3 linked regions of the Duganella dendranthematis genome follow. The protein of the gene in region 3 interacts with the protein of the main gene of each other region in a pairwise test. Links are inferred from orthologs where the notes say so. Each region holds a gene or a part of one and is shown on either strand. Other genes may lie near its edges. The genes, in order: HH213_RS15005, HH213_RS21190 and glnL.

Region 1 (9,845 bases), 530 kb from region 3 along the record:
AATTCAAAGCCGCCATTCTGGATGGCGGCGCGGACCCGGTCCTTGGCTTCTTTGACTTCGGTATCCGCCAGGCCGACGATGGTGAAGGCCGGCAGCCCGTTCGCCAGATGCACTTCGACGCTGACTTCCTGCGCCTCCATGCCGGCCAGGGCGCGGCTTTTCAGTATGGCAAGGATAGACATGACCGGGGGCTGGACGAGAAGAACCAACCGCCAGCGTAATCCGGCCCCCGGCCGGCTAGCTTGCGCTAGGCCAAACCATCTAGTATTTTCTGTGACAACATTTATCTTTTACTACAATTGGAGGAGTGAATGGCGACTATTGACGCTGCGGTTCCCGCGCAAAGCGAATTTGCTGATTGGCTGAGCAGGCTGCATGACTTTCTGTTAAAGGCTGGGAAAATCGCCGGTCTAATCGGAGCTTGCTGCGGATTTATTTATCTGCTTGCTTTTACCATGCAAACCGGCATCCCGTTTCCGCTTGAGCTGAACGTCTTGCCGACCACTTTATTAATCGTAGGGCTAACATCATTGGTTGCGTCTTTTATTGTCATTGCCGGGATGCTGATTCCTGCAATGACGGTGGACGACTTCGACTTCACCGGCGGGTACTTTAAAGCGTTTGACCAGCCCACTGCGATGGGGCGCCACCGTCTTAAACGCTACCTTCGGTGTACATGGATTCCGATGGCGCTCGCATTGGCGGGCTTGCTGCTTATCACCGGTATCATCGGTAAGCGATGGGAGGTGAGGGTACTCGGCTTACTTCTTACCGCGGTCTCCGCTGGCTGGGTATTCTTTACTCCTAGAATCCTTGGAAGATTCGAAGACAAACGCTTGCCGTATTTTTTCGCAACCTTCGGCCAGATTGCCATGTCAGCACTGGCGTATCTGCTGACGATCATCGTTTTCGGCATGATGTTTCCTGAAACCGGGCAGTGGCCATCCTGGCTCGGCGGGTTAGTGACCCTGCTGGTGTTTTCTCCCATTCATGCACTGGTTTCGATACCAATTTCAAAAGGCGGAAGTGGCGCCATTCTCCAGCCGCCGTACTATAAGCGAGAGACGATTCCCGCCATGCGGGTCGCATTATTCCTTGCTGCGACCTGGACAATCAGCTCTGTCATCCTGCCGCAAATGACTAGCAAGGTAGGCGGTGCGGCCTTACGTGTATTTCATGTTGGCGGCGGCTTGCCAGTTCAAATTTGCTTGAAAAGCAAACCTGCGGACAGCATAGCCAAACGCTTGGGATTTGGTGTGGATGACTGCTCGCTGCAACTTTCAATGCAGCTCGATATAGGAGACCGCTTTTACGTCTCCCTACTGGGTGAGTCGCCGGGGGAACCGGTGTATTTCAGACAGGACGATATTCGTCAAAAAATTTACTTCAAGCCCGCCAGTAAAAAATAAGGCGCAGCAGCCCCCGCGGCGCTGGGCCGCCAGCGGGGCTTACCGTCTGCATTTAGGGGTTGGCCTTGCCTTCCAGCTCGGCCAGGCGGCTTTCCAGCGCTTCCAGCTTGGCGCGGGTCTTGGCCAGCACCTGGGTCTGGATGTCGAATTCCTCGCGGGTCACCAGGTCCAGCTTGGAAAAACCTTGCGTCATCATGGACTTGACGTTCTTCTCAATGTCCTTTGCTGGTGAATTTTCGATGGCTTGGCTGATCTTGTTTTGCAAGTCATTAAAAAAAGTGTTCATATCCATAATATTCCTTGATCTAGTGGGTCTGTCGTTGCACCATCACGGTGCGACTCGGCGTCAATGTGGTGCGAAACCGCCGAAATCCCGCTGGCCGCTCGTCAGCATTCTCACTTTGGGGTGAGCGGGGCCATTATCAACCATGATACGCCACCTGTTTGCTGAACAACATTAGCTGGCACACATTCTGCTAAAGAAGCCATGAATGCTTTCATCGCTTCGCTTAACAAGGATTTTAAACCGCAACTGCTAATCAAGTTCAACTCACTAGGAAAAACAATTATGAAAATGGCCCAGAACTTTACCCTGATTGCTGCGTTGACCTTAGCATTCGCGTCCATGGCGCGCGCCGAAGAAGCGACACCCGCTCCTGAAGCAAAACCAGATAACGAAGTCAGCTTTAACGCTGCCGTTGTCAACGATTACCGCTACCGCGGCGTATCGCAAACGCATCTCGACCCGGCCTTACAAGGCGGCGCAGATTACGTGAACAACCCGACCGGTCTGTACGTCGGCACCTGGCTGTCGAGCATCAAATGGATCAAGGACGGCGGCGGCGACGGCAGCGTCGAGTGGGATATCTACGCCGGCAAGCGCGGCGCCATCACCGATTCGATCAGCTACGACGTCGGCGGCCTGTACTACTTTTACCCGTCCAACAAGCTGCATCCGAGCGCCAATACCTTCGAGCTGTACGGCCAGCTGTCGTTCGGCCCGGCGTCGATCAAGTATTCGCAGTCGACCACCAATCTGTTCGGCTTTGCCGACTCCAAGAATTCGGGCTATGTCGATGCCCAGCTGAACCAGGAAATCTCCGATGGCTACACGTTGAATCTGCACGTCGGCCACCAGAATGTAAAAAATAACGGCGCCTCCAGCTACACCGACTACAAGGTAGGCCTGACCAAAGATTTCGGCGTATTTAGTGTGGCATTGGCGGCGGTCCGTGCCGACACGAATGCATACGTCGGAAACGGGAAGAACCTGGGTAAAACCGGCGCCATCCTGACCATTTCCAAAACCTTCTAAGCGAGGCCAGTATGAAAATGATTACCGCCATTATCAAGCCGTTCAAGCTTGACGAGGTGCGTGAAGCCCTGTCGGCGATTAACGTGCAGGGCATTACCGTGACCGAAGTGAAAGGCTTCGGTCGCCAGAAGGGCCACACCGAGCTGTATCGCGGTGCCGAATATGTCGTGGACTTCCTGCCGAAGACCAAGATCGAAGCGGCAGTCGACGACGCGGTCGTCGAGCAGGCCATTGAAGCGATTGAAGGCGCTGCCCGCACCGGCAAGATTGGTGACGGCAAAATCTTCGTGACCAACCTGGAACAAGTGATCCGCATTCGTACCGGTGAAACCGGCAACGAAGCTCTCTAAGAGGATGATGAGAATGAAGAAAACTATAACAAGCGTGCTGGCTGGGGTCTCCATCCTGTTTGCATTGGCCGCACCTGTGCACGCCCAGGACGCCAAACCGGCGGATGCGCCTGTCGCTGCGGCTGCCGCCTCGGCGCCAGCACCGGCCGCCGCACCAGCGCCTGCCGCTGCCGCACCGGCTGAAGCCGCGCCAGCTGCTGCCGCGCCAGCCGCCGCCGCACCGACCCCGCAGAAGGGCGACACCGCCTGGATGATGGTCTCGACGCTGCTGGTGATCCTGATGACGATTCCTGGCCTGGCGCTGTTCTACGGCGGCCTGGTCCGTTCCAAGAACATGCTGTCGGTGCTGATGCAAGTATTCATGGTGTTCGCGCTGATCATCGTGCTGTGGTGCATCTACGGTTACTCGCTGGCGTTCACCGAAGGCAATGCGTTCTTCGGCAACCTGCATGACCGCACCTTCCTGAACAATATCTGGGATCCGGTCAAAGGCACGTTCGCCTACGCCGCCACCTTCAGCAAAGGCGTCGTCATTCCCGAGTTCGTGTACGTGGCGTTCCAGGGTACTTTCGCCGCCATCACCTGCGGCCTGATCATCGGCGCCTTCGCCGAGCGCGCCAAGTTCACCGCCGTGCTGGCGTTCATCGTGATCTGGTTCACCTTCGCTTACCTGCCAATGGCGCACATGGTCTGGTTCTGGACCGGCCCGGACGCGATCAAGGACGCCGCCACGCTGGCGTCGGAAACCGCCAAAGGCGGCTTCCTGTTCCAGAAAGGCGCGCTCGACTTCGCCGGCGGCACCGTGGTGCACATCAACGCCGCAGTTGCCGGCCTGGTCGGTGCTTTCATGATCGGCAAACGCGTCGGCTACGGCCGCGAATCGATGGCCCCGCACTCGGTCACCATGACCATGATCGGCGCCTCGCTGCTGTGGGTGGGCTGGTTCGGTTTCAACGCCGGCTCGGCGCTGGAAGCTGCTGACATCGCCGGCCTGGCGTTCATCAACACCCTGCTGGCAACCGCCGCCGCGACCGTGGCCTGGGTCTTCGCCGAATGGATTTTCAAAGGCAAACCATCGATGCTGGGCGGTGCTTCGGGTGCGGTGGCAGGTCTGGTCGCCATCACCCCGGCCTGCGGTTTCGTCGGTCCAATGGGCGCACTGATCATCGGCCTGCTGGCTGGCGTGGTCTGCCTGTGGGGCGTGAACGGCCTGAAACGCCTGCTGGGCGCCGATGACTCGCTGGACGTGTTCGGCGTGCACGGCGTCGGCGGTATCCTGGGCGCGATCCTGACCGGTGTGTTCGCTGCACCGTCGCTGGGCGGCCAGGGCGTATTCGACTATGTTGCCAACAAGGCATCGGCTGACTACTCGATCTCGTCGCAAGTGATCGTGCAGGCGACCGGCGTCGGCGTGACCATCCTGTGGTCCGGCATCGTGTCGATCATCGCTTACAAGCTGGTGGACATCGTTATCGGTCTGCGCGTTCCGGAAGAAGAAGAACGCGAAGGTCTGGACATCACCACCCACGGCGAGTCGGCATATCACTCCTAAACCCATTCTTAATTAACAAGTTTTCATCAAAAAGCGCCCTGCGGGGCGCTTTTTTTATTTCCAGCCTTTAAAATGATGTTTTTGCCCTCATTTGGCATAGTCCGCACGGTAATAAGGAAGTAATAACATGGTTCCCCACCTCGTCACGGCCCTGAGCGGACCACTGCTCGACCTGGAAGAAAAAATCCTGGCCGCCACTCCCGCAATCGAACGCTGGTTCCGCCTGGAATGGCAGGAGCATACGCCGCCGTTTTATTGCTCGGTTGATATGAGGAATGCCGGCTACAAGCTGGCGCCGGTGGATACCAACCTGTTCCCCGGCGGCTTCAATATGCTGGCCACCGAGATGCTGCCGTTGTCGGTGCAGGCCGCCATGGCCGCGATCGACAAGTATTGCCCGGACGCGCGCAACCTGTTGCTGATCCCCGAAGTGACGCAGCGCCACCCGACCTACTGGCAGAACGTGGCCCGGCTGATGCAGATTTTCCGCCAGACCGGCCTGCATGTGCGGCTCGGTTCGCTGTCGCCGGAGGTCACCGCGCCGACGCCGATCGCTCTGCCGGATGGCAATATGCTGGTGGTCGAGCCGCTGGTGCGCTCGCCGAACGGCCGCCGCGTCGGCCTGAAAGACTTCGATCCATGCACGATTCTGCTGAATAACGACCTGTCGGCCGGCATTCCGGAGATCCTGCAGAACATCCACGAGCAGAGCCTGCTGCCGCCGCTGCACGCCGGCTGGGCGCTGCGCCGCAAGAGCAATCACCTGAACGCCTATGACGAGGTGTGTAAGAAGTTCGGCAAGCTGATCGGCGTCGATCCGTGGATGCTGAACCCGCTGCACGCCAAGTGCGACGCCGTCAATTTCCGCACCGGCGAGGGCTACGACTGCCTGGCCGCAAACATCGACACGCTGCTGGCCAAGATCAAGAAGAAGTACAAGGAATACGGCATGAAGGAGCAGAAGCCCTTCGTGATCGTCAAGCCGGACGCCGGCACCTACGGCACCAGCATCCTGACCATCAAGGATTCCAGCGAGATCAAGGACCTGACCCAGGCCCAGCGCGACAAGATGATCGTCATCAAGGATGGCAAGGAAGTGACCGACTTCATCATCCAGGAAGGCGTGCCGACGTTCGAGAGCATCCGCGAGGCGGTGGCCGAGCCGGTGGTGTACATGATCGACCGTTATGTGGTGGGTGGCTTCTACCGCATCCACGCCGAGAAGGGGATCGACCAGAACCTGAACGCGCCCGGTTCTCAGTACGTGCCGCTGGCGTTCGCGCAGCAGCACGCGGTGCCGGACCTTAAGGCTAAGCCGGGCACGGCGGCGCCGAACCGCTTCTATGTGTACGGCGTGGTGGCGCGGCTGGCGCTGCTGGCGGCGTCGCTCGAAATGGAACGCACCGACCCGAATCCGGAGGTCTACTGAGCGGTTTGCGGATCTCGGCTAAAATCAGGCATTAACTCTACTGGATGCACCCATGAAAATCGCTTTCCTCGCCGATCCGCTGTCGACCTTCAAGACCTACAAGGATTCCACCTACGCCATGATGGTGGAGGCGAACCAGCGCGGCCATGAGGTGTACGCCTTCCAGCAGAAAGACATGGCGGTCGAGCAGGGCGTGGTCACGGCGCGCGTGCAGCGCATCAGCTTTACCGGCGATCCGAAAGACTGGTACCGCGCCGCCGATCCGGTGGAAACCAATCTCGGCGAGTTCGACGCCATCCTGCAGCGCAAGGATCCGCCGTTCGACATGGAATACGTCTACAGCACCTACCTGCTGGAGCTGGCCGAGAAGCAGGGCGCCAAGGTGTTCAACAAGCCGTCCGCCATCCGCGACCACAATGAAAAGGTCGCCATCACCCAGTTCAGCGAATTCACCTCGCCGACGCTGGTGACCGGCGACGAAGCGCGCATCCGCGCCTTCCAGAAGCAGCACGGCGACATCATCCTCAAGCCGCTGGACGGCATGGGCGGCGCCGGCATCTTCCGCATCGGTGCCGACGGCATGAACCTGGGCTCGGTCATCGAGACGCTGACCGGCAACGGCAAGTACACCATCATGGCCCAGCGCTTCATTCCGGCCATCGACAAGGGCGACAAGCGCATCCTGGTGATCAACGGCAAACCGGTGCCGTTCTCGCTGGCGCGCATCCCGCAAAACGGCGAAGTGCGCGGCAATCTGGCGGCCGGCGGCATCGGCGTGGCGCAGCCGCTGACCGAGCGGGACTTTGAAATCGCCAATGCGCTGGGACCGATTCTGGCCGCCCGCGGCCTGTTACTGGTAGGATTAGATGTTATCGGTGATTTCCTGACGGAAGTAAACGTCACCAGCCCGACCTGCTTCCAGGAGATTACCCAGCAGGCCGGCTTCCCGGTGGCGGCCACTTTCATCGATGCGGTGGAAGCGGCGGCAGCGGGGAAATAAGTCTCCGGTGACAAGAAAATTCTAATCCTGACTGGCGGTTTAACAATATGGTAGGCATACTACTTATGACGCACGCGCCACTGGGGCAAGCCTTTCTTGCGGCTTGCGCCCACGTGTTCCGTGGTCCCACCGAGCACCTGGAAGCGATCGATGTGATCGCCGACCAGGACCTCGGCGAAGTCCAGGACCTGGCGGCGGCGGCCATCAAGCGTCTCGACGATGGCGATGGCGTGCTGGTGATCACCGACGTCAAAGGTGGCACCCCCGCCAACTGCTGCAACCGGCTGGCCGACGCGGGCCGGGTGGAGGTGATTGCAGGCATCAGTTTGCCGATGCTGCTGCGCGCCATCACCTACCGCCGCGACACGCTGGATGTGGTGGTCGAGATGGCCCTGGCCGGCGCGCAAAGTGGAGCCGTGCGCGTCGACAACCGGATCCGCGTCGGGGAAACCTGACGATTTTTTGCAATGCGCATTGATTGAGACAAAACAAAAATGATTCAGCAAGAACTCGAAATTATTAACAAGCTTGGTTTGCATGCGCGCGCCTCCGCCAAATTTACCCAACTGGCAGCAAAATACAAAAGCGATGTCTGGCTGACCCGCAACGCCCGCCGTATCAACGCCAAGTCCATCATGGGCGTGATGATGCTGGCCGCCGGCAAGGGCGCCAAGGTGCTGCTGGAAGCCGACGGCGACGATGAAGCCGATTGCGTCGCCGCCTTGAGCGCGCTGGTCAACGACAAGTTCGGCGAAGGCGAGTAATGGGGGCGGAGCGCAGCCGACCCCGTTTCCCCGCAGGCCCGCCGATGGCCTCGTTCACCTTGCATGGCATTCCGGTGTCGCGCGGCATCGCGATCGGCCGCGCACACCTGATGGCGCCGGCGGCGCTGGACGTCAAGCACTACCTGGTGGCCGAGGAGCAGGTCGAGGCCGAAGTCTCCCGCTTGCAGCAGGCGCTGGCCGCCGTCCACAAGGAACTGCAAACGCTGTGGAATGAACTGCCCAAGGACGCCCCCACCGAGCTGGGCGCGTTCATCGATGTGCATGCGCTGATCCTGTCCGATCCGATGATTTCGGAAGCGCCGCTGGACATCATCCGCGCCCGCCACTATAACGCCGAATGGGCGCTGCTGACCCAGATCGATGAGCTGTCGGCGCAGTTTGACGAAATCGAAGATCCCTACCTGCGCGAGCGCAAGGCCGATATTCAGCAGGTGGCCGAACGGGTGCTGAAGGTGCTGCTCGGCACCGAGCGCTCGCTGCCCGAGCCGGCGCCGACCGGCGACGATGAATACCAGCCGCAGATGATCATCGTGGCCCACGATATTTCGCCGGCCGACATGCTGCAGTTCCGCGACCGCTCCTTCATCGGTTTCGTTACCGACGTCGGCGGCCAGAACTCGCACACGGCCATTGTCGCCCGCTCGCTGGATATTCCGGCGGCGGTCGGCATGTCCGGCGCCTCGACCCTGATCGAGCAGGACGACTGGCTGATCATCGACGGCGAAGCCGGCGTGGTGATCGCCAATCCGAGCGCGCTGATCCTGAACCAGTACCGCGAACGCCAGGGCGCCGCCGCCCGCGCGCGTAAGAAGCTGCAGAAGCTGAAGAAGACCCCGGCCATCACTAAGGACGGCACCGAGATCACGCTGCTGGCCAATATCGAGCTGCCGGACGATTGCCCGGCCGCGCTGGAAGCCGGCGCCAATGGCGTGGGCCTGTTCCGCTCCGAATTCCTGTTCATGGGCCGCAACAACAAGATCCCGTCGGAAGAAGAGCAGTTCGAGCAGTACAAGAAAGCGGTCACCGCCATGAAGGGGCGGCCGGTCACCATCCGCACGCTGGACATCGGCGCCGACAAGCCGCTCGACCAGAGCGAGCAGACCGCATTGAACCCGGCGCTGGGCCTGCGGGCGATCCGCTACTGCCTGGCCGAGCCGCAGATTTTCCTGACCCAGCTGCGGGCGATTTTGCGCGCGTCGGCGTTCGGCAAGGTGCGCATTCTGATTCCGATGCTGGCGCACGCCTTCGAGATCGACCAGTCGCTGGCGATGATTGCCCAGGCCAAGGCCGAACTGCGCGAGCAGGGCGTCAAGTTCGACGACGAGGTCGATGTCGGCGCCATGATCGAAATTCCGGCGGCGGCCCTGGCGCTGCCGATGTTCGTCAAGCGCATGGACTTCCTGTCGATCGGCACCAATGACCTGATCCAGTACACGCTGGCGATCGACCGGGTTGATTATGAAGTCGCACACCTTTACAATCCGCTGCATCCGGCTGTGCTGCAATTGATCTCGATGACGATTGCGGCCGGGCATAAAGCCGGGATCGACGTCGCCGTGTGCGGCGAAATGGCGGGCGATGTCAAATTGACGCGTCTGCTGCTGGGCATGGGATTGCGCGAGTTTTCGATGCATCCGGCCCAACTGCTGTCGGTCAAGCAGGAAATCCTGAACAGCGATCTTGCGCGCATCTTGCCGCAAACCCGCAAGATCATGCGCTCGATGGAACCCAACGTGATTGCAGACGCGGTCGAACAATTACAGTTGATGTGAACTGGCGGGACCCACCATTCGCGGTCCCGCCCTGATAGATGGCCCGTGGGGCCGCCCCCAAACTACAATCAAAACAATGTCATCCCTCGGATACGTTAAGCCGCAAACCATGCATTTTGCCGAGCCCTTGCTCCTGCAAAGCGGCGCGTCGCTGCGCGACTATATGCTGATGTACGAAACCTATGGCACGCTCAATGCCGACCATTCCAACGCGGTACTGGTGTGCCACGCGC
Region 2 (9,779 bases), 780 kb from region 3 along the record:
AAGCGGGCGGCGACGCCGTCGATGGCCTGAGTCAGTGCGGCCGCATCGGTGGCGTCGGCCTTGACGGCGATGGCGTTGCCGCCTGCGGCTTCGATTTCTGCAACCAGTGCTTCGGCGGCGCTGGCGGACGCGGCGTAACCGATTGCTACCGTTGCGCCTTCACGTGCCAGGCGGCGGGCGCTCGCGGCACCGATGCCACGCGAACCACCGTTGATGAAAGCGACTTTACCGTTCAGATTGGTGCTCATGATGTGTTCCTCTTGGAAGTGGTTAGTTGATGAACACAGTATGGGCGTCCGATTGCAGTGGCGGTAGTCATGAATGATCGCATTCATTTTCAACCAATGGTATCAATTAAGGCCGTGTGCCGCCCTCGACGGGAGCGCGCCAGCGCCGTCAGTCGTCGGCGGCTTTGAAGGGAATGTGCTCGGACAACTCGTCGATGTAGTCGTTCATGGCGGCGGTTTCCTGGGCCAGGAAATCGGCGATGGCGTCGGCGAAACGGCGGTCGGCCACCCAATGCGCCGACCAGGTCGGCGTTGGCACCAGGCCGCGCGACATCTTGTGCACGCCTTGCGCGCCGCCCTCAAAGCGGGCGATGCCGTGCTGGATACAGTAGTCGATCGACTGCACGTAGCAGGTTTCGAAATGCAGGCCGGAGACGAATTCCTGCGTGCCCCAGTAGCGGCCGTACATGATGTTACCGCCGACCAGGTTCAGCGCCACCGCCACTGGTTGCTCGCCGCGCCTGGCCAGCACGATCATCAAGCTGTCAGGCGTTTCCGCCAGCAGGCGCTGGAAGAAGGCCAGCGACAGATACGGCTTGGAGAAGTGCGCCTGGTAGGTCGATACATAGCACTGGTAGAAGAAACGCAGCACCTCGTCGGTGATGGCGCGGCCGGCCAGGTGCTCGAAATGGATGCCGGCGTCCTGCACGCGGCGGCGGTCCTGGCGCAGTTTTTTGCGCTTGTCCATTTTCATGGTGGCGAGGAAGGCGTCGAAGTCGGCGTAGTCCTGGTTCTCCCAGTGGAACTGCACGCCTTCACGCAGCATGTAGCCGGCATCGGCCAGCGCCTGCTTGTCCTGCTGGTCGGGGAACAAGATGTGCAGCGACGAGGTATCCAGCTGCTGCGCCAGTTGCAGTGCGGCGCGCGCCAGCAGTTGGCGGTCTTGCGCCGTGTGGGCCAGCAGCCGGCTGCCGGTCACCGGCGTGAACGGCACCGCCGACAGCAGTTTCGGATAGTAGGGGATGCCGTTGCGGTGGAAGGCGTCGGCCCAGGCATGGTCGAATACGTATTCGCCGCGGCTGTGCTCCTTCAGATAGAGCGGCATGGCGGCCTGCAGCACGCCGTCCCGGTGCAGCACCAGGTAGCGCGGCGACCAGCCGGTGCGGTCCGAGGCGCATTGCGTTTCGTGCAGCGCGTGCAGGAAAGTGTAGCTCAGCGTGGGATTGTCGCCCGCCAGCGCCTGCCACTGCGCCGGGTCGACCTCCGCCAATGAGTCGATGATCGTAAACTCTGCTTCTGCCACACTATCTCCTTCCACGTTGATGTGCCAGTCTAGCGCATGCGGGCGCGCTTTGCCCGTGCGATAATCGGATTTTGCGTACGCGAAAGACCCAACATGGCTTCGAATTTCTTCAATCTGTACACCCACGATTTTGCCCGCGTCGCGGTAGCCGCGCCGGTGTGCCGCATTGCCGATCCGGCCTACAACGCCGAACAGACCATCGCGCTGGCGGAACAGGCCGCCGCCCAAGGCGCCGCGCTGGTGGCCTTCCCCGAGCTGGGTCTGGCCGCCTATACCTGCGACGACCTGTTCCATCAGCGCGCCTTGCTGGACGGCGTGCTCGATGGCCTGGCGGCGATTCTTGACGCGTCCACCGACTGGAAGATGGCGGTGGTGGTCGGCGCGCCGCTGCGGGTGGAACATCAGTTGTACAACTGCGCGGTGGTGATCGCCAACGGCCAGATCCAGGGCGTGGTGCCGAAAAGCTATCTGCCCAACTACGGCGAGTTTTACGAGGCGCGCCAGTTCAGCAGCGGCGATTACGCGGTCGCCACCGAGATCGACCTGCTGGGCGAGCGCGTGCAGTTCGGCTCGGGCCTGCTGTTTGAAGTGGCCGACCTGCCGCTGCTCAAATTCCACGTCGAGATTTGCGAGGACGTCTGGGTGCCGGTGCCGCCGTCGTCGTTCGCGGCGCTGGCCGGCGCTACCGTGCTGGTCAACCTGTCGGCGTCGAATGCGCTGGTGGGCAAGGCCAACTACCGCAACCAGCTGGTCGGCCAGCAATCGGCGCGCTGCATCGCCGCTTATCTGTACACCTCGGCCGGCGGCGGCGAGTCCAGCACCGACATGGCGTGGGACGGGCAGGGCGTGATTTTCGAGAACGGCGAACTGCTGAACGAAGCCAAGCGCTTTGTCGACGAACCGTCGCTGACCTTTGCCGATATCGACCTCGAGCGCCTGTCGCGCGAACGCATGCGCATGAACACGTTCGCGCAATCAGTGCAGCGCCACGCGGCGGAGGTCGGCAAGTTTCGCACCGTGTTCTTCCCGCTAGAACTCGAACACGACCAGCCGCTGGCGCTGAAGCGCTGCATCGAACGCTTCCCGTATGTGCCGGCCGACGCGCGCCGCCGCGACGAGCGCTGCAACGAGGTCTACCACATCCAGGTGCAGGCGCTGGCCCAGCGCCTGACCACCAGCGGTCTTAAGAAAGTGGTGATCGGCATTTCCGGCGGTCTCGATTCGACCCACGCGCTGCTGGTCTGCGCGCGCGTGATGGACAAGCTGAAACTGCCGCGCACCAACATCCTGGCCTACACCATGCCCGGCTTCGCCACCAGCGAACGCACGCTGAAGCAGGCGCATGCGCTGATGAAGCTGGTCGGCTGCACGGCGCAGGAAATCGATATCCGCCCAAGCTGTATTCAGATGCTGAAGGATCTGAACCACCCGTACTCGGAGGGCAAGGAACAGTACGACATCACGTTTGAAAACGTCCAGGCCGGCGAGCGCACCAACCACTTGTTCCGCCTGGCGAACCACCACGGCGGGCTGGTGATCGGCACCGGCGACCTGAGCGAACTGGCATTAGGCTGGTGCACCTACGGCGTGGGCGATCATATGTCGCACTACAACGTCAACGCCAGTGTGCCGAAGACGCTGATCTCGCACCTGGTGCGCTGGGTGGCCGAGTCCGGCGTGATCGGCCGCAACGACGCGCAAGTACTGCTCGACATCCTCGGCACCGAGATCAGTCCCGAGCTGGTGCCCGGCGCCGCCGGCGGCCAGCCGGAGCAGCGCACGGAAAGCACCATCGGCCCGTACGAGCTGCAAGACTTCAACCTGTACTACGTGCTGCGCTTCGGCTTCAACCCGTCCAAGGTGGCGTTCCTGTCGCATACAGCGTGGAAGGACAAGGAGCAGGGCCGCTGGCCGGATGGCGAGCACGTCACGCGCAACCAGTACGACCTGGCCGCGATTGCGAAGAATCTCGGCATCTTCCTCGACCGCTTCTTCCGCACCAGCCAGTTCAAGCGCAGCTGCGTGCCGAATGCACCGAAGGTGGGCAGCGGCGGTTCGCTGTCGCCGCGCGGCGATTGGCGGGCGCCGAGCGATGCGCAAAGCGTTGTTTGGATGGAAGAACTACGCGCCATTCCGGTGCATGTGTAAAGAATAAGCTTATGTACATGGACAGCACGCGAGGGTCGATTACAATACAATCAAAGCATGCAGTCTGCTGCCCGGATTTTCGATTTGGATATAAGGAGAAGTCATGAAACAGATTACCGCAGTGATCAAGCCGTTCAAGCTGGACGAGGTGCGTGAGGCACTGGCTGAGGTCAACGTTACCGGTTTGACCGTCACCGAGGTGAAAGGCTTTGGCCGCCAGAAGGGCCATACCGAACTGTATCGCGGCGCCGAATACGTGGTCGACTTCCTGCCGAAAGTGAAGGTCGAAGTGGTGGTCGATGACGGCGTGGCCGAACAGGTGGTGGACGCTATCATCAAGGCGGCCCGCACCGGCAAGATCGGCGACGGCAAAATCTTTGTGCAAAACGTGGAGCAGGTGATCCGCATCCGTACCGGCGAGACGGGACCGGACGCCGTGTAAAACGCTTTCCACTTCATTTGAAATGCCGGCTTAGCCGGCATTTTTTTTGCCACTTATTGCCGATGTGGAAGCGCTCCCCAATTTTGCCAATTGAGTCAGTGGCAAAATAAAATCTACGTTGACAGCGTTTTCTAAGAATTTCCCCTTGTTACCTCTTGTTTAGCGAGTGAGGTTAAACAGCGACACTGAATCTGGAACTATTTGTTCGGTCATCGCATTAATGTTAGCTTGCATACACCGGCACGCGAGGCCGGATAAAAAAATGAGGGAGACATACTTTGATCACGCAACAGATGACGGCCGCTGCCATGGCCGTGCCCCCACTTGTCCCGGCTCCGGGACACTACACCGCCGCTTATTCGCGCACAAATGAAAACGTTGTCATAGCTTGCCCATTTTAAGGAGATGAAATGAGCAGCAATGACGTGCATGGCGGCCCGATTCGCAGGATTGTCATCGTCGGCGGCGGCACCGCCGGCTGGATGACGGCCGCGCCGCTGGCGCAGCGCCTGTTGCGCCATCCCACCCAGCCGTGCGCGGTGACGCTGGTGGAGTCGCCTGAAATCGGTACCATCGGCGTCGGCGAGGCGACCCTGCCGACCATCCGCGCCTACAATGCGGCGCTGGGGCTGGATGCAGACGACTTTATCGCCAGGACCCAGGCCAGCTACAAGCTGGGCATTGAATTCAAGGACTGGGGCCACATCGGCAACCGTTTCTTCCATCCGTTCGGCGATTTCGGTCCGCCGCTGGCGGGCATCGGCGCGCACCAGCATTGGCTGCGCCTGGCGCAGGCGTTCAACAGCATGCCGGACATCGAGAACTGGTCGGTGGCCTCGGTCATGGCGCGTCACGGCAAGTTCACGCCGCCGAACGAGCAGACGCCGGGCATGACCGACGCCTATTCCTACGGCTTCCATTTTGACGCCAGCCTGTACGCCGCCTATCTGCGCGACTACGCGGTCACCCGCGGCGTCGAGCGCGTCGAAGGCATGATTGTTGACGTCGAGCAGCATCCGGAAAGCGGCTTCGTCACCGCCGTCAAGCTGGCTGACGGCCGCCGCCTCGAAGGCGACCTGTTCATCGACTGCTCGGGCTTTCGCGGTCTGCTGATCGAAGGCGCGCTGAAGGCCGGCTACGAGGACTGGAGCGAATACCTGCCGTGCAACAGCGCGCAGGCGGTGCCATGCGCGTCGGTGGAACAGCTGACGCCGTACACCCGTTCGACCGCCAAGGAGGCCGGCTGGCTGTGGCGCATTCCGCTGCAGCACCGCACCGGCAACGGCTATGTGTACAGCAACGGCTTTACCAGCGACGCGCGCGCACGCCAGGTGCTGCTCGACGGTCTCGACGGCGCCGCGCTGGACGAGCCGCGCCAGCTGCGCTTCGTCACCGGCCGCCGCCGCCAGTCGTGGGTCAAGAATGTGGTGGCGATTGGGCTGTCGGCTGGCTTCATCGAGCCGCTGGAATCGACCAGCATCAACCTGATCGAAACGGCGGTCGGCAAGCTGGTGGAACTGTTCCCGGAGCGCGATTGCAGCCCGGCGCTGGCCAACGAATTCAACCGCGTGATGGGCGGCCGCTACGAATCGGTGCGCGACTTCATCGTGCTGCACTACAAGCTGACCAAGCGTAACGATTCGGATTTCTGGCGCTACTGCGCCGACATGGCGATCCCGGATTCGCTGCGCCACCAGATCGAACTGTTCCGCGAGACCGGACGGGTGGCCATCCTCGACCGCGCCGGCTTCGCCGAACCGTCGTTCGTGGCGATGATGATGGGCCTGGGCGCGATGCCGAAGCGCCATGACCCGCTGGCGGAGCGCGTCGACATTCGCGCGGTGCACGGCCACTTCGCCGAATTGCGCGACCTGATCACGCAGGCCGTCGCGCGCATGCCGGATCACGGCGCGTATGTCGCCGGCCAGGCGGCGAGCGCGGCAAGCAATCACAAACTGAGGGAGGCATAAACCTTTCAACGATTATTGGCGTCAAGTGAATCACAAAAAACCTACAAGAGGGAGAGAGACAAAATGAATAAATTACAGAAAACTGCGATCGCCGCTGCGGTCGCGCAGGTGGTTGTGCTGCACGCCGTGCCGGCATGGGCGCAAACTGCGGATACCCCAAGCGTCGGACCGGTGGTGGTGGTCAGCGGCCAGCGCGCCGCCCTGCAATCCGCCCAAAAACTCAAACAGGATTCCGACGAGGTGGTCGACTCGATCGTCGCCGAAGACATCGGCAAGCTGCCGGACCGGTCGGTCACCGAAGTGCTGCAGCGTATCGCCGGCGTCACCATCGACCGCAATATGGCGGGCGACCCGAACCGCCAATCGGTGGAAGGTTCCGGCGTCTCGGTGCGCGGCCTGACCTACGTGCGCTCGGAAATCAACGGCCGCGACGCGTTCTCGGCCGGTGGCGGCCGCTCGCTCGGCTTCTCCGACGTGGCGCCGGAACTGATGGCCGGCGTGGATGTCTACAAGAATCCGTCGGCGGAACAAGTGGAAGGCGCTGTCGCCGGCCTGGTCAATCTGCGTACCGCCATGCCGTTCGACTTCAAGGGCTTCAAGGGTACGGTAGGGGTGTCGGAATCGTATTCGACGCTGCGCCAGGGCAAACCATCGCCAACCGCCACCGTGCTGCTGTCGAACCGCTGGCAGACCGACATCGGCGAGATCGGCGCGCTGATCGACTTCGCCCATGCCAAGAGCCCGAGCCGCTCGGACGGCGTCGGCGTCGACCCGTATTTCCCGCACGTGAACTCGACCGATCCTGCGCTGTACGACCGCAACAAGACGCAATGGATACCGCTGGGCGTCGGCTACCGCTCGCAGGAATTCGACCGCACCCGCCGCGGCGATTACGCGGCCTTCCAATGGAAGCCGAACAAGGACCTGACCGCCGGCCTGACCTACTTCAAGACCCGCTACAAGGAAGACCTGGACGAGCACGTGGTAGCGTCGTCCGAGGACAAGTGGTATCAGCAGGTTGCCAGCGCCAATTCGGTATTCGACAGCAATGGCGCATTCCAGAGCGGCACCATCTCGAATCCGACCTATGGCGGTTCGCCGTTCAACAGCTCGCAGCGCATCAACACGCGTGAATCGAGCACCCGCGACATCTCGCTGAACGTGCAGTGGCGCGTGTCGCCGGACCTGACCTGGACCAATGACTTCCAGCACGTGCGCTCGACCACCGAGGGCTTCGACGCCGACGTCTCGACCGGCTTCATCCTGCCGAACCAGACCATGGACATGACCGGCAAGGTGCCACAGATCGGTCTCGGCTCGGAAGCCTACATGGCCAACGCGCACAACTACTACTGGGCCTACACCCAGGAGGCGCTGGACCGCGCCACGGCCACCCAGAAAGCCTGGAAATCGGACGTCAAGTATTCGTTCGACGATCCGGTGCTGCGCGACATCCGCTTCGGCGTGCGCCTGGCCAATCGCGAAGGCGACAACAACAAGGCGCAGAAGTTCTACAACTGGCAGGCCATCACCTTCCCGTGGATGGAAGGCTGGCAGATTCCCGGCGTGGCCCGTCTGGACGATCCGCGCTTCGCCGGCGGTGCGTCGTTGCAGAAGATCGACAACTTCTTCGGCGGCAAATACAACCTGCCGCCCATGCTGTTTGCCGACTCGGCCACGGTGCGTGGTTTCCCCGACCAGTGGAGCAAGATCCACGCGTACCACGACGTGCTGTGCGCGGAGCAAGGCTCGACCTGTGATCCGTGGAAACCGGCCACGTTCAACGACCCGGCCGCCACCAACACGCAGACCGAGAAGACCCGCGCCGCCTATACGCAGCTGCGCTTCGGCTGGGATGACCTGAAGTTCCCGATCGACGGTAACGTCGGTATCCGCTACGTGCGCACGCAGGGCGCCGGCAGCGGTTACGTCGCCTACACGCCGCCGTCCACGCCATCGGTGGGCACCGGCGTCAACGTTACCGGTCTGGATAAGCTGATCAACATCGCGCCGTTCGCGGAAGCGCAGTCGTTCAAGAATTCCTACGGCAACTGGCTGCCGAGCCTGAATCTGCGCATGAAGGCCAGCAACGAACTGCAATTCCGCTTTGCGGCGGCGAAAGCGATGTCGCGTCCGGACTTCAACCAGCTGCAGGTGCAGACCACGCTGAGCGGCACCCATCTGCAGACGGTCACCCGCGACGCCGCCGGCAACACCACCGGCGTGGCGTTCAACGGCACCAGCCTGACCGGCACCAGCGACGGCAATCCGCTGCTGAAGCCGATCACTTCGACCAACGTCGACCTGACCGCCGAATGGTACTTCGCCAAGGCCGGTTCGCTGACGTTCTCGCTGTTCAACAAGGACCTCAAGGACATCATCGTCACCAAGAACTATGCGTACACGGCGAACGATGTGACCGGCAAGCAGCAGACCTTCGTGGTGACCGGTCCGGTCAACGGCGCCAAGGGCTTTGCCCGCGGTTTCGAGATCGCCCACCAGCAGTACTACGACTTCGTGCCGGACTGGCTGCGTGGCATCGGCACCCAGGCCAGCTGGACCTACGTGGAAAGCGAACGCACGCTGAAAGATCCGGTGTACGAAGCATGGTGCTCGGGTAACGATGCGTCGTCCAACTTCAACCTCAGCATCAACGGTTGCGATACCGACGCGCGCGCGTTCGGCAAGACTCCGCTGCCGGGCCTGTCGCGTCACACGGTCAACCTGGCGCTGATGTACGAGCAGCACGGCCTGTCGCTGCGCGTGGCCTACAACTGGCGTTCGCGTTACCTGCTGGGTGTGAACCAGTGGGGCAGCCGTGGCAACAACGGCCTGAACACGAACCCGACCGCCAGCTCATTCCTGATCCCGACCACCAACAACGACCAGGCCTTCGGTCTGCCGTTGTACCAGGCGGCGTATGGTCAGGTGGATGCTTCGATCTTCTATGACTTCACGGACAAGTTCCGCGTCGGCCTGGAAGGCACCAACCTGGGCAATGCGTACACGCGCCAGATCATGCAGCAGCACTCGGGTGACTTCACCCGCCAGGTGTTCATGAGCGGGCCGCGTTACACCTTGCTGGCGCAGTACTCGTTCTAAGCGGAATTAATGGTGGCTACGGAGGTGCAGGTCGAACTTCCAGGTCACCAGCCGCAGAATCGCGATGAACGCCGCGCTGGTCCACAGCGCGGCGTCGTCGGACACCAGGTCGGCGTATTGCAGGCCGATGTAGAGCCAGGTGCCGAAGAAGGCACAGATGGCGTAAGGCTTGCCGTCACGCAGCACCATTGGCACTTCGTTGCAGACGATGTCGCGCAACACGCCGCCGAAAATGCCGGTGATCACGCCCATCATCGAGGCGATGAAGATCGGCATGTGGGCCGCCTGCGCCTGCGCCACGCCGGCCACGGCAAACAGGCCGAGACCGACCGCGTCGGCCACCACAATCACCCGTTCCGAAATGATCTGCTTGACGGTGCGCATCAGCGGCGTCGCCACCAGTGTCAGCACGAAGATCAGGATCACGTATTCCTGGTGCATGACCCAGAACAGCGGCCGCTTGTCGAGCAGGATGTCGCGCAGCGTGCCGCCGCCGAATGCGGCGATGAAGGCCACGGTGAAGACGCCGACGATGTCCATGCGCTTGCGGCGCGCCTCCACGAATCCAGATAGCGCGCCAACCAGGA
Region 3 (9,873 bases):
ACAAGATCCATCCAGGCGAAGCAGCGTCGAAAGACCTGTACCACCTGCCGCCGGAAGAGGACGCACTGATCCCAACCGTGTGCGCCTCGCTGGAAGAAGCGCTGGACGCCCTGAACAAAGACCGCGAGTTCCTGACCCGTGGCGGCGTGTTCAGCGATTCGATGATCGATGCTTACATCGAACTGAAAATGCAGGACGTGCAGCGCATGCGCATGACCACTCACCCTGCTGAGTTCGACATGTACTACTCGCTGTAATCACCGGGCGCTACGGCGCTGGTGAAGCGGTATCCAACGCGGGGCGAGCTGATGCTTTCCCCGCGTTTTTATTTGGATGCTGTATATTCGGGTGGACTGTTCCACCCACGGATTTACGAATGACAATGAGTTTGAAACTGAGTGTGTTGCTGGCGTTGTTGGCCTCGGCGGCGGCGCATGGACAGATCTATAAATGCCAGCCGCCCGGCGGCAGTGTCGAGTTCACCGACATCAACCGTGGCAGCTACTGCAAGCTGATGGATCTGCCCGGCATGACGGTGCCGGCGCCGGCGCGGCGTAGCGCTCCTGCGGCGCCGCGTGCTGCGCAACCGCTTGCCACGCCGGGCGAGTTCCCGCGTGTCGACAGCGCGGAGCAGAAGGCGCGCGACGCCGACCGCCGCGGCATTCTCGAAGACGAGCTGAAGAACGAGCAGCAAAAGCTGGCCGAGCTGCGGCGCGAATTCAACGGCGGCGAGCCGGAGCGGCGCGGCGATGAACGCAACTACGCCAAGTACCAGGAACGGGTGGCCGCGCTGCGCGACAGCATCAGCCGCTCGGAAAAGAATGTCGATGCCTTGAAACGTGAGATCGCGAATATCCGATGAGCATAGTGAATAAGATCGCGGCCCGCGCGGCCGCCGCCATCCACCGGCCGCCGTCGCTGGCGGGGCTGGAACTGCTGGCTTCGGCCGTGGTGCTGCTCGACGCGCAGGGCCATATCGCCTACGCCAACGCGGCCGCCGAGAACCTGCTGGAAAGCTCGCTGAAGGCGCTGTCGCGCCAGACGCTGAGCGCGCAGTTCCTCAATCCGGACGAGCTGGAACATACCTGCGCGCAAGCGCGCGAACACAAATTCTCCGACTTGCGCCAGGACCTGGCGCTGGAGCGTCCCGGCCGCGAACCGCTGCATGTGCACAGCATCGTGTCGGCGGTAGAAGATCCGGTTGGCGGCGTGCTGATCGAGCTGCGCGAGAACCAGCAGCATCTCAAGCTGGACCGCGAAGAGCGCATCCTCGACCAGAGCCAGGTCAACAAGGAACTGATCCGCAACCTGGCGCACGAGATCAAGAATCCGCTGGGCGGCATCCGTGGCGCCGCGCAGTTGCTGGAGATGGAACTGCCCGGTGCGCATGCGGTGCAGCTGCGCGAGTACACGCAGGTCATCATCAAGGAAGCCGACCGCCTGCAAACGCTGGTGGACCGCCTGCTGGCGCCGCACCGACGGCCGCACATCGTCGGCGACGTTAACATCCACGAAGTGCTGGAGCGGGTGCGCAGCCTGATGCTGGCGGAGTTCCCGTCCGGCCTGACGATTCTGCGCGATTATGATGCGTCGATTCCCGAGTTCCGCGGCGATAAGGAGCAACTGATCCAGACCGTGCTGAACATCGCGCACAACGCCGCTCAGGCGCTGGCGGCACAGATCGACGGCGGCGAAGCGCAGATCGTTTTCAAGACGCGGGTGGCGCGCCAGGTGACCTTGGCCAAGGTCCGCTACGGGCTGGCATTAGACTTGCATATCATTGACAATGGACCGGGTATCGCACCCCAGATCCGCGACCGTATCTTCTACCCATTGGTTTCAGGCAGGGAGGGCGGCAGTGGGCTGGGACTGACCTTGGCACAGACCTTCGTGCAACAGCACATGGGCGTGATCGAGTGCGAGAGCCGGCCTGGATGTACGGATTTCCGTATTTTGCTGCCGTTGCCATAAGCCGCGGCGGGCATTGCGGACCGTGTCCCTTGATTGACGATCATCGCGGAAAAAATACAACACATGAAGCCAATCTGGATAGTAGACGACGACGAATCGATCCGCTGGGTACTGGAAAAAGCACTGGCCAGGGAAAACCTGGCGACCAAGAGTTTTGCCAATGCGCGCGACGCCATCGCCGCGCTGGAGTACGAGACGCCGCAGGTGCTGGTGTCCGACATCCGCATGCCGGGCGACTCCGGCCTGGACTTGCTGCAGCTGGTGAAGTCACGCTTCCCCGGCCTGCCGGTCATCATCATCACCGCCTTCTCCGACTTGGATTCCGCCGTGGCGGCGTTCCAGGGAGGCGCGTTTGAATACCTGGCCAAGCCGTTCGATATCGACAAGGCAGTCGAGCTGATCCGGCGCGCGCTGGACGAAAGCCTGCGCGAAACCAGCGTTGAATCGGGGCCGGCGGAAACGCCGGAAATCCTCGGCCAAGCGCCGGCCATGCAGGAGGTCTTTCGCGCGATCGGTCGCCTCTCTCAATCGAATGTGACGGTGCTGATCACCGGCGAGTCCGGCTCCGGCAAGGAGCTGGTGGCGCGCGCGCTGCACAAGCACTCGCCGCGCGCGGCACAGCCGTTCATCGCGCTGAACACGGCGGCGATCCCCAAGGATTTGCTGGAGTCCGAATTGTTCGGCCACGAGCGCGGCGCCTTTACCGGCGCCCAAACGACGCGTCGCGGCCGCTTCGAGCAGGCCGAGAACGGCACGCTGTTCCTCGATGAGATCGGCGACATGCCGTTTGACTTGCAGACGCGTTTGCTGCGGGTGCTGTCGGACGGCCATTTCTATCGCGTCGGCGGCCACCAGCCGCTGAAGGCGAACGTGCGCGTGATTACCGCTACGCACCAGAATCTCGAACAGCGCGTGCGCGAAGGCTTGTTCCGCGAAGACTTGTATCATCGCCTGAATGTGATCCGTTTGCGCTTGCCCAGTTTGAGGGAGCGGCGCGAGGACATCCCTATTTTGGTGCGTCACTTCCTGGTGCAGAGCGCGAAACAACTGGGCGTGGAAGCCAAGCGCATGAGCGATGCGGCGTTGCAGTTCTTGTGCAGCTTGGAGTTGCCGGGCAATGTGCGCCAGCTGGAAAACCTGTGCAACTGGATCACGGTGATGGCGCCGGGGCAAACGGTGGAGATCAAGGATCTGCCGCTGGAACTGTCGCAGGAGAAGGCGGGCAGCACGCCAGCGCTGACGGCGACGCCAGCCGAAAGCTATGGCGCTCCGCAGCATCATGGCACGGTCACACCGGCGCCGGTGGCGGAGACGGGTGGCAGCGCGCACGTGTCGCCGGACGCGTGGCTGGGACTGTTGGAGATGCAGGCTGCCAGCATGCTCAGCGGCGGTCAGCAGGAGGTGATGGCGGTGCTGGGACGGCAGTTTGAGTCGGCGCTGATCCGCACCGCGCTCAAGCACACGCACGGCCGCAAGAACGACGCCGCGGTACGTCTGGGGATTGGCCGCAACACCATCACCCGCAAGATCGCCGAACTCGGCATCGACGGCGCCAAGGACGACTGACGCCACCCGTCGTTCCCGCGTGTGCGGGAACGACGTTACATTAGCGCTACCGCATCGGCGCCGGCGGCAATCCGCATCGGTGCGTCGGCGGTGGTGGCGGCTTGCCACACCGCCTGCGCCACATCGATGGCGTGCGTCACTTCTTCCGTGGATTGTGCCCAGCCGGCAAACACATGCTGCGCCATGGCCGCGTAGGCTTCCGGAATCGCGCCCTGCATGCGCGGCTGCGCGTTGGCGCCGAAGCTGGTGGTCGGCGCGCGTCCCGGCAGCACCAGGTTGACGCGCACATTGCATTGCGCCAGTTCCAGCGCCAGCGATTCCGTGAACGCATTCACCGCCGCCTTGCTGGCCGTGTACACCGACAGCAGCGGCAGCGATTTCAACGTCACGCTGGAGGTTACGTTGACGATCACACCGGCCTTACGCTCGCGCATCTGCGGCAGCACCGCCTGCGTCATTGCCATGGTGCCGAAGGTATTGGTCTCGAATACCTCGCGCACCTTGTCCAGGCTAATGCCTTCCAGCGCACCCAGCAAGCCGATGCCGGCATTGTTGACCAGTACGTCGACCGGGCCGGCGGTTTCGATCAGCTTGCTGATGCTATCCGGATCGGTCACGTCCAGCGGCAGCACGCGCAGATGTGGCGATGCCGGCAGCAGATCGGCGTTGGGCGTGCGCATGGTGGCGATGACTTTCCAGTCGCGTTCCAGGAAGTAGCGGGCGGTTTCCAGGCCAAAGCCGGACGAGCAGCCAGTGATGAGGATGGTTTTCATGGGAACTCCTGTTGGGTGGGTATGACAGCACTGTAGCTACCCATCGCCGGACTTGCTACAATCGATAGTCCATTTTTCGTTAGCAAGCGTCCAGACATGACCGATCCCCTCGATGAAGTAGTGAGCTTGCTTCAGCCACGCATCCGCTATTCCAAAGTCGTCAGCGCCGCCGGCCCGTGGCGTGTGCAGCGCTCGCATGAAGGCCAGCCGTTTTATTGCGCGGTGCTGGAAGGCGCCAGCCTGCTGACGGTCGGTGACCGGGAACCGCTGCCGTTGCAGCAGGGCGATTTCGTGCTGATCCCGGAGTCGCATGCGTTCTCGATGAGCAGCGTGCAGCCGCCGCCAGCCGCCGCACTGGACATGGCGCCGCTGGCCTTGCCAAACGGCGAGTTCCGCTTCGGCCCGCCGGACCGTCCACCCGAGGCGGTGCTGCTGATCGGCCATTGCGCCTTCGATTCGCCGGATGCGGCGCTGCTGGTGTCGCTGCTGCCGCGCCTGATCCATGTGCGCGGCGAAGCACGCTTGTCGACGCTGGTGCAGCTGGTCGGTGACGAATCGCGCGCGCGGCGGCCGGGGCGGGAAGTGGTGCTGGCGCATCTGCTGGAAGTGCTGCTGATCGAAGCCTTGCGCGCCAGCGCCATCAGCGCCGCGCCGGGCCTGCTGCGCGGCCTGGCCGATGAACGGCTGGCACTGGCGTTGCGGCGCATGCACGAGGAAATGACCGCGCCGTGGACGGTGGCGCAGCTGGCCAAGGAGGCTGCGCTGTCGCGCTCGGCGTTCTTTGAGCGCTTCAGCCGCGCCGTGGGGGTGGCGCCGATGGAGTACCTGCTGCGCTGGCGCATGGCCAAGGCCAAGAACCTGCTGCGCCGGCAGCAGGGCAACGTGGCCGAGGTGGCGGGGCAGGTGGGCTATGGCTCGGCCAGCGCGTTCAGTGTGGCGTTCACGCGGCACGTCGGCGTGTCGCCGACCCGGTATGCGTCGTCGCCCACCGCCACAATGGCCTGAAAAGAGGTTTTTTCGTCCTCTCGGCCACTGCGGTGCGGCATACACTGCTTCCATCAACTTACTTTGACGGGAGCAAAAAATATGAAAACCGCATTCATTACCGGCGCGTCCTCGGGCATTGGCGCAGTCTACGCTGACCGTCTGGCGCGCCGTGGCTACGATCTGATCCTGGTGGCGCGCGACGCCGCCAAGCTGTCGACGCTGGCACAGCAGCTGCACGCCGCCACCGGCCGCCAGGTCGACACCATCGCCGCCGATCTGAGCGTGACAGCCGACCTGCGCCGCGTCGAGCAGCGCCTGGCCAGCGATAGCAGCATCAGCCTGCTGGTCAACAACGCCGGCCTCGGCGCGGTCAAGTCCCTGGTCGATTCCACGCCGGAAGAACTTGATACGCTGATCAACGTGAACGTCACCGCGTTGACGCGCCTGACCCGCGCGGTCGCGCCCGGCCTGGTGGCGCGCGGCGAAGGTGCGATCATCAACATCTCGTCGATTGCCGCGCTCAAGCCGGAGCTGCTGAACGGCACCTATGGCGGCAGTAAGGCCTTCGTGCTGGCGCTGACGCAATCGCTGCACCACGAGCTGGGCGACAAGGGCGTGCAGGTGCAGGCGGTGTTGCCGGGCGCCATCGGCACGCCGTTCTGGGGCCGCTCCGGCCTGCCGCTGGAACATCTGGACACCGCGATCGTCATGACGCCGGAAGACCTGGTGGACGCTGCGCTGGCCGGTTTCGACCAGCGTGAACTGGTGACCTTGCCATCGCTGCCCGACGTCAACGATTTCGTCCGCATGGATGACGCGCGCAAGGCGCTGGCGCCGAATCTATCGCATAGCAGGCCGGCCGCACGCTATTTCAAAGCGGCTTAAGCCGTCCCAGCGCGCTTGAGGTAAGCTCTTGGCTGTGAAGCCAGGGGCTTTTTCTTTTTCATGGAATGCGTATGCTGATTAATTGTGTGGCCTATCAGGACGGTAAAAAACTGGCCGACATTGCGGTGGAAGACATCAGCGAATATGTCGAGAAACCGGAGACGTTTGTCTGGGTGGCCCTGCACGATGCGGAGCCGGAAGAGCTGGCCGTGATGCAGCACGAGTTCGGTCTGCACGAACTGGCCGTGGAGGACGCCAGCCGCGGCCACCAGCGGCCCAAGATTGAGGAGTATGGTGATTCGCTGTTTGTGGTGGTCAAGACCATCGAGTGCCACGACGGCGAGGTGGCGGTGGGCGAGGTCGATATCTTCGTCGGCCAGAACTATATTCTGTCGTCACGCGACGGCAGCAGCCAGCAAGGTTTCAAGAGCGTGCGCGCACGCGCCGAGAAGGAGCCGCACATGCTGCGGCTGGGCCCGGCCTTCGTGCTGTACGCGCTGATGGATACGGTAGTGGACCGTTACTTCCCGGTGCTGGACATGCTGGAAACCGAACTGGAAAAAATCGAGGAGCTGATCTTCACCCAGGGCCGCCAGCGCGACAACATCCAGCGCCTGTACGAGCTCAAGGGCAAGGTCACCACGGTGCGCCATGTGGTGGCGCCGCTGATGGAGGCGGTGGGCCGGCTGCACGGCGGCCGCGTGCCGGCGATGTGCCAGGACACGCAGGAATACTTCCGCGACGTGCACGATCATCTGCACCGCATCAGCAGTTCACTGGACGGGATCCGCGACACGATTGCCACGGCGATCCAGGTCAACCTGTCGATGGTGGCGATTGACGAGAGTGAAGTGAACAAGCGGCTGGCGGCATGGGCGGCGATCTTTGCGATCGTCACGGCGTTTGCCGGGCTGTGGGGCATGAATTTCAAATACATGCCGGAACTGGAATGGAAGTTCGGCTATCCGATGGCGATTGCCGTCATGATCAGCGTGTGCCTGTACCTGCATCGGCGTTTCAAGAAAGCCGGCTGGTTATAAAAAAAGCCCGCGCGGCTTGCACCGCGCGGGCCTGATTCAAACGCTAGCGATTAGAACTTGTAGCCAGCGGTCACGTAGACGAAGCGGCCACGTGGATCATACTGGTTGATGTCGTAGCCGGCCTGGAACTGGTTGGTCACTGCGGTACCAATCGGTTGTGGCTGCTTGTCGAACAGGTTCTTCACACCCAGTGCCAGGGTCAGGTTTTTGATGCCTTTCCAGGTCACGTTGGCGTCGTAGGTCGCTTCAGCACCGATGAACACTTTGTCGTCGTTCAGGTCGTGACCAACCTGATAGCCGGTACGGAAGTTCTGGATCAGGGTGGTGGCCCATGGACCTTGGCTCCAGGTCGCAGCCAGCTGGTGTTTCCAGCGCAGGACCACGCCGCCGTTCTGCGCGCCGATGACCGGGGTGCCGGTATCGTCAACGATGGTGCCGACTTTGTGCGAGATTTCGCCGCCTGGGCTGGTCTGGTCGAAGTCATCCATGTAGGTACCGTTCAGGTTCACGTCCAGCTTACCGAAGCTGAAGTTATCCTTCCAGTTGGCGAACACGTCCAGACCCTGCACATTGGCGTTGCCGGTGTTGGCCAGGGTTTGCTTGATGCTCTGGATATCGTTGCCCAGCAGCGTGACCAGGCCGGCGTAGGCCGGATCGCCAGCGCGGAAGCGCGACACCACTTCCTGTGCCGACGGGGTGGCCAGGATGTCACGGATGTTGATGTTGAAGAAGTCAACACCGATGCTGGTCGACGCCACTGGCTGCCAGACCACGCCCAGCGAATACTGTTTCGACTTCTCTGGCTTCAGGTTCGGGTTGCCGCCGGTCAGCGAATTGACTTGCAGGCCGTTTTGCTTGGTGCCCGGATCGTTGAACTGTTCCGAGGTGCCCAGGGTTTGCGGGGTCCACAGGTCGACCAGCGACGGTGCGCGGAAGCCGGTGCCGTAGGAACCGCGCAGCACCAGTTCCTTGACTGGCTGCCAGCGGAAGTTGCCTTTCCAGTTGGCGCTGTTGCCGACGTCGTTGTACTTGTCGTCACGTGCGGCCAAGTTGATTTCCAGCGATTTCAGCACAGGAATGCTCAATTCGCCGAAGGCCGAGTTGACAGTGCGGCTGCGGTCGATCGGCACCACGGAGCCGCCCAGGCCGGAGATGTCGCCCGACTCGTAGGCTGCGCTTGGATCGGTCGTATATTTCTCTTTGCGCGACTGCAGACCCAGCGCGTATTGCGGGGTGATGCCGGCCACGTTGAAGAAATCGCCGGTGATCTTGGCGTCGAAGGCGTCGCTGGTCGACTTGGCGTTCAGGAAGGTGCCGCTGAAGGCTGCGCCTTTCAGCTGGTCAGCCAGGGCGCCGGTTTGCACGCCGCCTGCCGCCCATGGGTTCCAGTTGCTGTTGTTGATGATTTTTGCGTAGGCAACTTGCGAGAAGTAGCCGGTGGTGACCGCGCTTTCCAGCTTGGACTCGTTGTGGCTCAGACCGACTTCGTAGTCAGCAAAACTCAGCGTGCCCTTGGCGCCGACCACGATGCGTGCCTGTTTGGCGGTGTCGACGTTCTGGCGTGGGCCGTAGTCGAAGACGCGCGAGGTGATCGACAGTGGCTGGCCGATCAGCGAGGTGAAGCCCTGGCTGGTCAGGTACGGCACGGCGATCGACTGGTAGACGGGATTCGATGGCATCAGCAGCAGGGCTGGCGTCACGCCTTGCTTGTCAAACTCGCCGTCGGTGGCGAAGAAGTCGGCGCGGGCCGGCGAAGGCTGATAAGTCTGGGTCACCTTGCTCTGCGAGTACAGCAGATCGGCGAACAGCTGATGGTTCTCGTTCAGCTGGTAGGTCAGGTTGCTGGTGAAGTTGTACAGTTCACGATCCGGCGTCAGGCCGACGTCCGGGCCGCTGTCGTAGGCGCAGTAAGGTGCACCCTTGGCGCCGACGGCGATGGTGCTCATCTTGATGGTGCTGCATTTGTCGCCGATGGCCAGCGGATTACCGAAGCCGGAACCGCCGTTGCTGAAGCCGGTAACCGGGCCGTTTTGCAGATCCCAGGCGCCCTGGATGTTACCCTGACCGGTAGCGGTCGAGTTGTAGTAAGGCAGGCGGGTGGCCGAGGCAGCATACGAACGGTCGCGGCCGAACAGTGCTTTTTCCTTCTCGTAGGAGGCCGACGCAACGACGTTCAGTTTGTCGTTGTTAAAGCCGCCGGTGATCGAGGCACGGCCATTCTGGCCGCCGCCGCTTTCGCTTGGCGAACCGTAGGTGCCGGTGACTTCGATGCCTTCCACGCGCTTCGACAGGATGAAGTTGACCACGCCGGCCACGGCGTCAGAGCCGTACACGCCCGAAGCGCCGTCTTTCAGGATTTCCACGCGCTCAATGGCGGCCAGCGGAATGGCGTTGATGTTGACCGAGGCGCCATCGCTACCGGCGAAAGCGGCCAGACGGCGGCCGTTGACCAGCACCAGCGTCCGGGTCGAACCCAGGCCGCGCAGCGAAATCGACGACAGACCGCCGGTCGAGCTACCCGCGCCCGTGGCGTTGGTGGTGCCGCCGGCCGACGAGAATGCCGAGATCGATTGCAGCAGTTCTTCGGTGCTGGTGGCGCCGGTCTTGGCGATATCAGCCTTGGTAACGACCTGCACCGGCAGCGACGTTTC

The links.
Region 1: the proteins of glnL (region 3) and HH213_RS15005 interact in binary tests that used the Escherichia coli proteins (3 or more experiments, as listed by UniProt). The link is inferred for Duganella dendranthematis from one-to-one orthologs.
Region 2: the proteins of glnL (region 3) and HH213_RS21190 interact in binary tests that used the Escherichia coli proteins (3 or more experiments, as listed by UniProt). The link is inferred for Duganella dendranthematis from one-to-one orthologs.

What each region holds. Positions count from the first base shown.
Region 1 is NZ_CP051684.1:3,303,530-3,313,374, forward strand. What follows is about bases 1,519-4,404. They hold HH213_RS15005 (P-II family nitrogen regulator), read left to right. Parts: upstream 1,519-2,735; coding sequence 2,736-3,074; downstream 3,075-4,404. Other genes in these bases: HH213_RS14995 (accessory factor UbiK family protein), read right to left, coding at 1,519-1,701; HH213_RS15000 (TorF family putative porin), read left to right, coding at 1,978-2,724; HH213_RS15010 (ammonium transporter), read left to right, coding at 3,088-4,404. Also shown: HH213_RS14990 (hypothetical protein), read left to right, coding at 312-1,409; more of HH213_RS14995, read right to left, coding at 1,462-1,518; more of HH213_RS15010, read left to right, coding at 4,405-4,626; gshA (glutamate--cysteine ligase), read left to right, coding at 4,754-6,055; gshB (glutathione synthase), read left to right, coding at 6,108-7,055; HH213_RS15025 (PTS sugar transporter subunit IIA), read left to right, coding at 7,103-7,510; HH213_RS15030 (HPr family phosphocarrier protein), read left to right, coding at 7,550-7,819; ptsP (phosphoenolpyruvate--protein phosphotransferase), read left to right, coding at 7,864-9,612; homoserine O-succinyltransferase MetX, read left to right, coding at 9,722-9,845. UniProt on the Escherichia coli protein: Involved in the regulation of nitrogen metabolism. Regulates the activity of its targets by protein-protein interaction in response to the nitrogen status of the cell.
Region 2 is NZ_CP051684.1:4,611,245-4,621,023, forward strand. What follows is about bases 2,631-5,450. They hold HH213_RS21190 (P-II family nitrogen regulator), read left to right. Parts: upstream 2,631-3,781; coding sequence 3,782-4,120; downstream 4,121-5,450. Other genes in these bases: HH213_RS21185 (NAD(+) synthase), read left to right, coding at 2,631-3,678; HH213_RS21195 (tryptophan halogenase family protein), read left to right, coding at 4,531-5,450. Outside these bases: HH213_RS21175 (SDR family oxidoreductase), read right to left, coding at 1-248; HH213_RS21180 (GNAT family N-acetyltransferase), read right to left, coding at 397-1,530; more of HH213_RS21185, read left to right, coding at 1,624-2,630; more of HH213_RS21195, read left to right, coding at 5,451-6,090; HH213_RS21200 (TonB-dependent receptor), read left to right, coding at 6,154-9,192; HH213_RS21205 (trimeric intracellular cation channel family protein), read right to left, coding at 9,199-9,779. UniProt on the Escherichia coli protein: P-II indirectly controls the transcription of the glutamine synthetase gene (glnA). P-II prevents NR-II-catalyzed conversion of NR-I to NR-I-phosphate, the transcriptional activator of GlnA. When P-II is uridylylated to P-II-UMP, these events are reversed.
Region 3 is NZ_CP051684.1:3,834,324-3,844,196, forward strand. What follows is about bases 1-2,914. They hold glnL (nitrogen regulation protein NR(II)), read left to right. Parts: upstream 1-858; coding sequence 859-1,971; downstream 1,972-2,914. Other genes in these bases: glnA (type I glutamate--ammonia ligase), read left to right, coding at 1-257; HH213_RS17530 (DUF4124 domain-containing protein), read left to right, coding at 377-862; ntrC (nitrogen regulation protein NR(I)), read left to right, coding at 2,035-2,914. Also shown: more of ntrC, read left to right, coding at 2,915-3,537; HH213_RS17545 (SDR family oxidoreductase), read right to left, coding at 3,573-4,310; HH213_RS17550 (AraC family transcriptional regulator), read left to right, coding at 4,407-5,315; HH213_RS17555 (SDR family NAD(P)-dependent oxidoreductase), read left to right, coding at 5,397-6,182; magnesium/cobalt transporter CorA, read left to right, coding at 6,254-7,222; HH213_RS17565 (TonB-dependent receptor), read right to left, coding at 7,273-9,873.